Regions from separate parts of the Xylella taiwanensis genome, predicted to be linked through region 1. Evidence: predicted binding sites of a transcription regulator. Region 1 holds the regulator's gene; the other holds the start of a gene.

Region 1 (5,819 bases):
CAGAGCCGGCTTTAACCTCGACCTTCTGCTCCTTATTGGTCTTCTTGTCCTTGGCAAATACATGCAAAATACCGTTGGCATCAATGTCAAAAGACACCTCGATCTGCGGCTGGCCACGCGGCGCAGGTTCAATGCCCGCCAAATCGAATTTGGCCAGCGATTTGTTGAAACGCGCCTGCTCTCGCTCACCTTGTAACACATGGACAGTCACCGCAGACTGACCATCCTCTGCAGTAGAAAACACCTGGGATGCTTTGGTCGGAATGGTTGTGTTCTTCTCGATAATCTTGGTAAACACCCCACCCATCGTTTCAATACCAAGGGATAACGGAGTCACATCGAGCAACAACACATCCTTGACATCACCAGCGAGCACTCCCCCCTGAATCGCAGCGCCCAGTGCCACAGCCTCGTCCGGATTAACATCCTTACGCGGCTCCTTACCGAAAAACGCAGCGACTGCTTGCTGTACCTTTGGCATACGGGTCTGGCCACCGACCAAGATGACCTCCTGAACATCGCTGGTACGCAACCCAGCATCGTTCAACGCAATGCGACATGGCTCGATTGACTTACGGACCAAGTCGTCTACCAATGCTTCAAGCTTGGCACGCGTCAGCTTGATGTTCAGGTGCTTCGGACCAGAGGCATCAGCCGTAATGTATGGCAGGTTAACCTCCGTTTGCTGTGAGGAAGACAATTCGATCTTGGCACGCTCGGCAGCATCCTTTAAACGTTGCAACGCCAGCGGGTCCTTGCGCAAATCGATACCCTGGTCCTTATTGAATTCATCAACCAGATAATCGATGACACGCTTGTCGAAATCCTCCCCCCCCAGAAAGGTATCGCCATTGGTAGCCAATACCTCGAACTGCTTCTCGCCATCCACTTCGGCGATCTCGATGATCGACACATCAAAGGTGCCACCACCAAGATCATACACAGCGATCTTGCGGTCCCCGCCTTTCTTGTCCAGGCCGTAAGCCAATGCCGCAGCGGTCGGCTCATTGATAATACGCTTGACATCTAAACCAGCAATCCGGCCAGCATCCTTCGTTGCCTGACGCTGGCTATCATTAAAGTACGCCGGCACAGTAATCACTGCATCGGTCACTTTCTCGCCCAGGAAATCCTCGGCGGTCTTCCTCATTTTCTCCAGCACATTGGCAGAAATTTCCTGCGGTGCCAGCTTCTTACCAGCAGCAGTGGCAACCCAAGCATCACCATTGTCGTGCTGGGTAATCGCATACGGAACCAAATCAAGGTCCTTCTGCACCTCCGCGTCGCCGAACTTCCGCCCAATCAAACGCTTCACCGCATAGAAAGTGTTTTTCGGATTCGTGACCGCTTGGCGCTTGGCCGCAGCACCGACAAGCACCTCGCCATCCTTGGTGTAAGCAACAATCGAAGGAGTAGTGCGATCACCCTCCGAGTTCTCGATGACACGCGCCTTGCCGCCATCCATAATCGCCACGCACGAATTTGTGGTGCCGAGGTCGATACCAATGATCTTGCCCATAAGGGTAGCTCCTAAAAGTTTTGCATCAAATCCCCAGCCGTGCCGGGGTCTGGTTCAAATGTGGGGATGACCGACGCCTGCTCAAGCGGCTGTCACCAAAGTTGTATTCGATCGGCGGGGCTCAACAGAACTCAATCTTGCTTGGCAACAACCACCAGAGCCGGGCGCAGCAGACGTTCGTTGAGAAGATACCCCTTCTGAAACACCTGGATCACATGGCCTGGTTCAACGTCGGCACCCTCCGCCTGGCTGATCGCTTGGTGGTGTTCGGGATTAAATAGCTGACCGACCGGATCCAACAATGTCAAGCCGTTGTCAGTAGCGACCTTCAGCAACTGCTTGTAAGTCAGCTCCAGGCCATCACGCAACGGGCTTGGCTCAGTACCGGAAGCAGTCAGTCCCGCATCCAGACTATCAAACACCGGCAACAACTCACCAAGGAGTTTTTCGTTGGCAAATTTGCGCGCCTGTTCCACATCCCGAATGACACGCTTCCGCTGATTCTCCAGCTCAGCACGCTCGCGCAACACATCCGCCTTGATCAACGCAATCTCACTGCGCAATGTCTCAACCTCAATCTTGAGCGGATCAGTTTCAGGTGAATCCTGCGTCAGTTCTTCAGAATCAAATTCGGGGTGGTCTTGGTTCATATACAAATCCTGGGCCAGCGGAACACCCGCCTCAACTCCACCCGTATGTGGGCAAGGCGCCGGCTTTCAAGAGCAGTCCATCATTCATTCAGTGATAGCGACAATGCATATTAACCTCACCTAACGCACCATCGGTGGCTCCAGTGCCGTGCCCAGCACCTGGGCCGCAACCTCTACCAAGGGGATCACCCGGTCATACGCCATCCGCTTGGGACCAATCACTCCCAACACCCCCAAGACCTGACCGTGCGCTATATATGGCGCAGTCACCAGCGAAATATCCTCCATGGAAACCATTCCGGTCTCCTCACCGATAAAGATACGCACCCCTGGCGCATCAATCGTGCGCTCCAGTAACTGCAAGATCTCCCTCTTGCTCGCAAATGCCTCGAATAACTCACGCAAGCGATCGATGTCCGAAAGATCCTGAACAGCCATCAGCCGAGTCTGTCCAGCCACCACAATATCCTCACCATCCTTTGGCACCAACATCTCCGAAGCAAGATCGAGGCTATGCGCCAACAACTGTTCCATCTCGTCCTTGGCCTTGCGTAGCTCGCACAACACAGTGGTACGGATATCGGCCAACGTGCGCCCGATGAAGTGCGCATTCAGGTAATTGCTCACCCGTTCTAGTTCTCCAGGCTCGTACGCACGACGCGGCTCAATGACCCGGTTCTGTACCTCATTGTCAGCAAAAATCAGAATCGCCATGATCTGATGCGCATCCAAGGGCACAAAATCAATATGGCGAAATGCGAACTGTTCACGCCGTGGAGCACTGACCACGCCCACAAAATGAGTCATCGCCGATAAAATTTCCGATGCACTGCCCAACAGCGCCTGAGTCCCCCCACCGACCATCTCAACACGTAACCGACGAATATCATCCTCGCTGGGAGGCCGCATCTGCACCAAGCTGTCCACAAACATTCGGTACCCATGCGCCGTCGGTACCCGCCCCGCCGAAGTATGTGGCGAATTGAGTAGACCAAGCTCCTCCAAGTCCGCCAGGATGCTACGGATCGTCGCCGGACTAATGTCCAGTCCAGCATGCTGCGCCAAGGTCTTCGAACCAATCGGCTCACCATTCTGGATGTAGCACGAGATCAACGTCCGCAACAATTGCCGGGCTCGGGGCTCAAGCGTAGGAGAAGAGGAGACGTGCATGTGATATTGGTAAGACAAAGGAAACAAATAGTCTCTCAGCGGACCGTTGGCAAGGCCATCCATTTTCTGTCCTCGCCTCTCGCCCTAAAGCTTTTTCGATCAACACCGCTCTAACGCCATGCTCAGACATCTCTCGATTAAGGACTTCGCCGTTGTACGCAACATCGAATTAGAATTTGGTCCAGGGATGACTGTGGTGTCCGGCGAGACCGGTGCCGGCAAATCACTGATCATTGATGCTCTTGGTTTCCTCTCGGGACTACGCGCCGATAGCAGTATCGTCCGCCACGGCGCCGAGCGTGCCGAATTGTCGGCTGAATTCGACATCACCATACATCACCCTGCCCACGTTTGGCTGCGCAAGGCAGATCTCGATGACACCGAGCAGTGCCAGCTACGCCGAATCATCCGTGCCGACGGTGGCTCGCGTGCATGGATCAACACACGTCCAGTCCTACTATCACAACTGACCGATCTCGCCGCCTATCTGGTCGAGATCCACGGCCAACATGAACACCAGACGCTGCTCTCACGGCAGAGCCAGCTCGGGCTTCTGGACACCTACGCACAAAACGAAACCGAGCGTGGCGCAGTGCAACAAGCCACAGCACATTGGCAGGCACTCCTGAACGAACGCGATGCAGTACAGACACAAGGTGACATCTCCGACAGGATCAATTTCATCCAGCACCAACTGGCCGAATTGCAACGCGAAAACCTGGATCCGGCCACCATCAACGCATTAGACACCAGTCACCGACGTCAAGCTCATACCGCTGCACTCATTGAAGCCTGTAAGAATACTACCCAGACCTTGAATGGCGACGACACCACCTCAGCGTTGAATCTGCTGCAATCAGCTCGTCACAACCTAAGCCGTGTCATCGAACATGACGCACGATTAGGCGAAGTCGAAACCTTACTAGACAGCGCAATGATCCAAGTGGACGAGGCGCTGGTGCTACTGGACCGGGTGCATAACGACCTGAACGTCGATCCAGAACAATTTGAAGCAATCGAACTTCGAATCGGACGCCTGCATCACCTGGCACGCAAACATCGCTGCACACCTCATGACCTGGCTGCACAGCGCGACCGTATGGCCGTTGAAGTCGAATCAATGCGCAGCATGGATATACGCTTACAGCAACTGGACCGGCACATCACCAACGCCATCGAAGATTGGCGGCAAGCAGCGGAGATGCTCAGCATTAGCCGCACGCGCGCTGCCGCAGCACTTTCAGCAGCTGCGACAAGCCTGATTGGTGAATTAGGCATGGATGGAGGACAACTTCTGATCCAACTGCAACCACAAGAAAACAGCCGGCCGCATCCTAATGGTGCCGAACACACCGAGTTTCTTATCACCACTAACCCAGGTCAGCCGCTACGACCACTACGCAAGGTTGCCTCTGGAGGTGAACTGTCACGCGTGTCGCTAGCCATCATGGTCGCCGCACTCGCAACACTGGACCTGGATACAGCGCCAACAATGGTATTTGACGAAGTCGACACAGGCATTGGCGGCGCAATCGCTGACATCATCGGCCAAAAACTACGCGCCTTAGGCGAGCAACACCAAGTACTATGCGTCACTCACCTACCACAAGTCGCCGCCAAGGGACATACTCACTACCGAGTCAGCAAAACGCCTGTGGATGGCATGACCCAGAGCGCCATTGATCTGCTCGACCCGCACGCTCGTCAAGAAGAACTAGCACGCATGCTGGGCGGCGTGAACATTAGTAAAGAAGCACATGCAGCAGCACGCAAACTGTTACAGGAGATATAACCAGCGCCGCTGGGAGCGGGACGATCCCTAACAGGTCAGAAACGCCTTCTCCATGTAGAACTGCTCTTCAAAACACACAAGACTAAGATCACTCTCAAACCATGTTGTTACAGGAGCACGGCGGGAACCTCACCATTAACGACCGCGCTTTCTACGTACGTACAATACTAGCGAGTGCTCTTCTAACTCATAACCGTGTTCAGCAGCAATCCTGCGCTGCAGCAACTCAATCTCATTGCTCTCGAACTCAATGATCTTACCGGTGTCAACATCCACCATGTGATCATGATGTCCGCCACGATCGATCTCATAGACCGCCTGCCCGCTTTCGAAGTTGTGCTTAAGCACTAATCCTGCCGCCTCGAACTGAGTCAACACCCGATAAACTGTAGCCAAACCAATCTCGTTGCCCTGTTCGAGCAGCTGCCGGTAAATGTCCTCAGCACTGAGATGATGTTCACTGCTGGACTGTTCGAGCAGTTCGAGGATACGCATCCGCGGATGCGTCACCTTCAAACCAACCTTACGCAAATCATGTGATTCCATTGACTTCTCAATTGATAGATCGTTTAGCGCCCGCTGCCTCGTGAATCGGTTACGGTAACCGCATGGGAGTGTATCATCGCGGGAATATTTACCTGTGACTGCTAAAATCCCAATGCGTAATCTCCTGCTGGTCGCTGCCCTT
Region 2 (5,819 bases), 920 kb from region 1:
CCTGGTAATGCACTTGCAGCGCAAGTTTACGCACGCCTTTGGCGGCCAACATGCTGCGCACCGCGGTCAAGCTTCCCCGGTAAATTTCAACGTCTCCCAAATACGAGTCGTGCTTCTTGTAACCATTTGGCAAGTTCAGCTTAGGATCGCTTTTGAAATCGCCATCATTCAAGATCCGCACCGCAATCCTGTGTCGATAAAGATAATAGCCATCCGCGATCTTCCAATGCACCAGCACATGATGGCGATCAGGAGCTGTAACGCCGACCACAAAAGCCTGTTCCACCGGAAGCAGGTCAGTTTCAGTCATGGCAACTACGGGGAAAGAAATCATTGCCAACACACAGAGTGCGGCTAAACGATGTAAGAGCGTCATGGTGGGGAGCGTTCCTCGTCAATCTCTGTATCGATCCAAGCCAAGTAATCAGGTAATCCTGCGCTGACCTGGACCGCGACTGCCTCCGGCAGTTGATAAGGATGCAGTGCGCACAAACGCGCGATCGCCGCGTTCACGTGCACAGCGTTCGTCTTAATCAGTAACTGGATCTCTTTCGTAGTCTCGATCTTCCCCTGCCAACGATAGATTGAGACCGCGCCCGGCCATTGGGTGACACAAGCTGCCAACCGCTCCTGTACCAACACACGAGAAATGAGCTCAGCGCTGGGCAAATCAGGGCAGGTACTGAAAATTAGGTGTACGTGAGAGGGCATAAGCTCACAGTGTAAAGCCTGAACGATGCCCTGATATCGGGGGCTAGCAGATTTGTGAGATTAGTGTGAAGAACGACATACTTGATAACCCATTTAGGGATGCTCTGGACAAACTATGGACACCCCTTAATCATGTTTTTATGAGGTAAATGTCTGTAAAGTCCACTCAGACGACCATCCAAACTGTCTGACGCAGCCACTCACCAAAAAAGCTCATCAGGTCAAGCGCTGGCAAACGATCGAACCAAGTCTAGCAACCTGAAACAACACACACGGTTTACCCAGCTTGCCACGTGATACCCGTCCTCAAGCTAAAGCGTGTAGGGTTGGCTGAGTAACGCTATTACAGCCTTCAGAGTAAGTTGACCACCTCAACACACCGATCAAGGGCTCGCCGCATATGGATAAGGTTAAGAGAAGATTTTCACGAAAAATCCTCTAACGTCTCTTGAAAGCCCCACGCCGAGCCACATATAAGCTTAGTCCCGAGATGATCGGGCTTTTTGTACTTACAGTGTTAGCACTCATCACACAAGAGTGCTAGCGCGCCTTATACGATCTATATCAATCAATCACTTAAAGAGGGTCTTTATGAGCATCAAACCGCTTCACGACCGCATAGTGGTCAAGCCAATCGAAGCCGATGAAATTTCCCCTGGCGGCATCGTGATTCCAGACTCCGCCAAGGAAAAATCCACCAAAGGTGAAGTCGTCGCTGTCGGCACCGGAAAGCCACTAGACAACGGCAACGTCCGTACCCCATGCGTCAAAGCTGGTGACAAAGTGATTTATGGACAATACGCGGGCAGCACCTACAAGGCTGAAGGCGTCGAATACAAAGTATTACGCGAGGACGACATCTTGGCGGTCATCAATTAATTCAACCAAGCCTGAAACCGTAAATGCATCCGGCATATCACGGCACCAGCGGGCACATTATTCCATCCATCCCTAAATGTTCTAATCGCAAATCCTGGAGTAAAGACATAATGGCTGCCAAAGACATCCGTTTCGGTGAAGACGCGCGTTCACGTATGGTGCGCGGGGTCAACATCCTTGCCAATGCAGTAAAGGCCACCTTGGGTCCCAAAGGCCGCAACGTGGTGATTGACAAGAGCTTCGGCTCACCAACGATTACTAAAGACGGCGTCTCTGTTGCCAAAGAGATTGAGCTGGCCGACAAATTTGAAAACATGGGCGCACAAATGCTTAAAGAAGTCGCGTCCAAGACCAACGACAGCGCCGGTGACGGCACCACCACTGCCACCGTGCTAGCCCAAGCATTGATCCGCGAAGGCACCAAGGCAGTGGCTGCTGGTATGAATCCGATGGATCTCAAGCGCGGCATCGGCAAAGCAGTTATTGCCGCAGTGGCCGAACTGAAGAAAATCTCCAAGCCAACCAGCGACGACAAAGCCATTGCTCAAGTCGCCACGATCTCCGCTAACTCAGACGAGTCCATCGGCAACATTATCGCCGAAGCAATGAAGAAGGTCGGTAAGGAAGGCGTAATTACCGTTGAAGACGGTTCAGGCTTGGAAAACGAATTGGACGTGGTCGAAGGTATGCAGTTTGACCGTGGCTATTTGTCACCATACTTCATTAACAACCAACAGTCGCAGACGGTCGAACTTGATAATCCGCACATCCTGCTCCACGACAAGAAAATTTCCAATGTGCGCGATTTACTCTCTGTGCTTGAAGCCGTCGCTAAAGATGGCAAACCGTTGCTGATTGTCGCTGAGGAAGTAGAGGGCGAAGCTTTGGCGACCCTGGTGGTTAACAACATCCGTGGCATCGTCAAAGTCTGCGCGGTCAAGGCTCCTGGTTTCGGTGATCGTCGCAAAGCCATGCTGGAAGACATGGCTGTACTCACAGGCGCCACAGTGATCTCCGAAGAAGTAGGTCTATCCCTGGAAAAGGCGACGACCGATCATCTAGGTAAAGCCAAGAAAGTGAGAATCTCTAAAGAAAACACCACAATTATCGACGGCGCTGGCGATAACGGTGCTATTCATGGCCGCATCAAGCAAATCAAGACCCAAGTCGAAGAAACCACGTCCGATTACGATCGCGAGAAATTGCAGGAACGTGTAGCCAAGCTCGCAGGTGGTGTAGCAGTCATCAAAGTCGGTGCTGCAACTGAAGTGGAAATGAAGGAAAAGAAAGCACGTGTTGAAGATGCTCTGCATGCCACTCGTGCAGCTGTCGAAGAAGGTGTCGTTCCAGGTGGCGGCGTAGCACTAATACGTGCACTCGCTGCGATCAGCAATCTGAAGGGAGCCAATGAAGACCAGACACACGGTATCCAAATCGCATTGCGCGCTATGGAAGCACCGTTGCGCGAGATTGTTGCCAACGCCGGCGAAGAGCCATCCGTCATCTTAAACAAAGTGAAAGAAGGCAAGGACAACTTCGGCTACAACGCCGCTACTGGCGAGTTTGGTGATGTGGTCAGCTGCGGCATCTTGGATCCCACCAAAGTAACTCGTTTAGCATTGCAAAACGCTGCTTCAATCGCTTCCCTGATGATCACCACAGAGGCAATGGTCACCGAAGCTCCAAAGAAAGATGACCCAACCCCACCTGCCTCTGGTGGTATGGGTGGTATGGGTGGTATGGATTTCTAAGATAATAAACTGACGTTGTATTTATCGAAAAAGCCCTGCTGACGCGGGGCTTTTTTTCTTTATGCAATCCTTCACTATGCAATGGTGACACAACGATAGCTTCTCGGTACGTTGGTTATACAATTTCTTCAGTATTTCTAAGGCATTTCATGCAGCCATCTTCTTTACTCGGAGTCCTGGCTAGCTCTGGCTAACAAGTATTTCGGATACATATTGATATACATAGAAATTCAAATGCAATTTTTCTCGCGATTCACAGATATGAAAAATATTTTTTAGGAAAGATACTTCACCTACATCCGCATCCATGCAGAAATAAATCCAGATCAGATCAGGATTACTATATTTACACCAGAGCTTAATAAAATAGAAATACTTGCTAACCGATTAAATTACAACTAAAAAGACAAATGAAATGAAATTTTTAATGGGCTTGACTATGAACCCAGTGTCATCAGCGTTTTTTTCTAATTCTACATAAATGTTTCTGGAAACAATAACTTCATGAACTTGAAAAAAACTTTTTGAACCCGACCACCACTGCTCTCAAGATTTATTTTTTCCGAAAGTACCACATAAAAAGGATGCTTGAAATGCTTAGAAAGCAAAAATATCATTGTCGTTTCCTCGTACAAACGTACACGGAAAACTCAACTCCAAACGACTACCTTTAAGGTACTGAAAATAAAAAAGAACTTAAAATAAAAAACATCAAGATTAAAAACATCTAACAAAAATATCTTACTCCGGGAGGTTTAATTTGGAATACCAAAGACAAAGAAAAATAATATATTATTCAAATCGATCCAATTTATGCCCCCAAAATCAAAGTTCTTTCTTGAAAAGTGTGTCATTGTATCGTGCTGTATACGCAAACATTTTCTGAGAAAATACTGCAAAAATTAAGCAGTGAGGCCATATAACCTGCATGTCATGTTAAAAATAGCTAAAACTTCCATCAAAATTATGGGATCATCTTACATCACGAAGAGCATACACTACACTGAAAAAATTGACCGTTTCAGTCAAACAAATTAGAGTGCAATCAATATCGATATTTTCTGAGATAGACGCATTCAACTTAATTTATAACGATAAACAACTGAGTGCTAATCTCTTTGCACCATGATGTCGCTTCAAATGTTTGCAATAGGTTCATTTAAATGAAAAATTTTTCATTTTCTCTTTATTCATAATAACTCCCCTTGAGCAATAAACATCCCTTGATTATGCAACCAAACACGTCCCTCCAAAACCAAAGAAACACTAAGTATCAAATCAGCACTTTCATCAGCATTAACTAGGAAGCGAATATATCGCTGAGTCCCGCGCTTAATATCCTCTCCTTGAGGTAAATCAATACGAGGTACCCAAGCCTCGGTTTTAGGAGGAGTCCCTTTCGCATGCACTTGCCAAGATAATCGCAGCGGATGCTCAGTAGGTGATACAAGCAAAGGATACTCACTCTGATTATCTATCTTAACTTGGACTTCCCAACGTCCATCATTCAGTTTTTTTACATCTACGATTCCAAGCTTGATACGCTGTATCTGCTGGTTTGGAATTTCACGCCAATCTCTATTGGAACAATTCGGAATATCCAATGCAACGAAGTATTTGAAAATACTTATATCCAAATCCTTCCTAAGGCGCTCAGAATAAAAACGCCGTGCTGATTCAATGCGCGAAAGAGCCTGTAAGCACATCGGTTGATTTGGATCATGAACGGAATAACCATCAGGAAAATTTCCAGAGTATCCGTTCAACGTCTTCAATCCACGTTCCTGAGCAAGCAACATACCATCCAATTCAGTCATAAAGAATGGCTCGGATTTATTGACAGGAACAAAAATCACGGCAGAAGAATTCAAATGTGCAGGCAATTTTTCATCGATTTTTGCAGCACGCATCTTCGCTTCAGAAATATCGTAGAACCTACCTTTCACTGAAACAGATTCAATCATGAGCACTACGCATAGTAAAGCAGCCAATACAAGCCATCTTCCACCTTCTAATCGTGCTGCATCTATTCCAGAGGCAATCAGAATCGCAAGTGGAATCATCAGTATCAAAATGATACGAGATACAGCGCGAATCGAATTAATTCCAGGAAGATCTGCAAATAAAAGGTAGAATGACTGATTTTTAATACTTAATGTAAATAATATCAATAATACCAAGGATATAATAGCAACATATACCATTGGCGATCTATTCAAAGTTAACGCAAGCACAACCAAAAGAAACACACCTAAACCCACAAACATCTGATGCTCATGACGCATAGGCAAATTCTTACCTATATGGTCACTGAGGGTATTCCATATAGTCGAAGCATCAGAAATAAAATAGCTTCGGATACGCGGCAACATTGAAGAGATTTCATGGGAATCACGTGAAAAACTATATAATTTTGAATACAAAACATAGGGGTACATTAAAATTAATAAGCTGGCCACCACTAAACCTAGCAATACA

Evidence for each region. The regulator HrcA, encoded in region 1, represses chaperone genes, less so after heat shock. The targets are predictions, from matches to a motif close to TTNGCACTCNNNNNNNNNGAGTGCNAA.
Region 2: PLS229_RS08835 (co-chaperone GroES) is a predicted target of HrcA. The motif match lies at 1,229-1,255, and genes of this name have one in related genera.

What each region holds. Positions count from the first base shown of each region.
Region 1 covers NZ_CP053627.1:1,125,510-1,131,328, reverse strand. The annotation lists gene dnaK (molecular chaperone DnaK) at 1-1,519, opposite strand, end outside; gene grpE (nucleotide exchange factor GrpE) at 1,651-2,169, opposite strand; gene hrcA (heat-inducible transcriptional repressor HrcA) at 2,290-3,339, opposite strand; gene recN (DNA repair protein RecN) at 3,458-5,131, shown strand; gene fur (ferric iron uptake transcriptional regulator) at 5,267-5,677, opposite strand; gene PLS229_RS04785 (outer membrane protein assembly factor BamE) at 5,790-5,819, shown strand, end outside.
Region 2 covers NZ_CP053627.1:2,049,002-2,054,820, forward strand. The annotation lists gene PLS229_RS08825 (protein-disulfide reductase DsbD family protein) at 1-376, opposite strand, end outside; gene cutA (divalent-cation tolerance protein CutA) at 373-711, opposite strand; gene PLS229_RS08835 (co-chaperone GroES) at 1,303-1,590, shown strand; gene groL (chaperonin GroEL) at 1,701-3,341, shown strand; gene PLS229_RS08845 (hypothetical protein) at 4,532-5,819, opposite strand, start outside.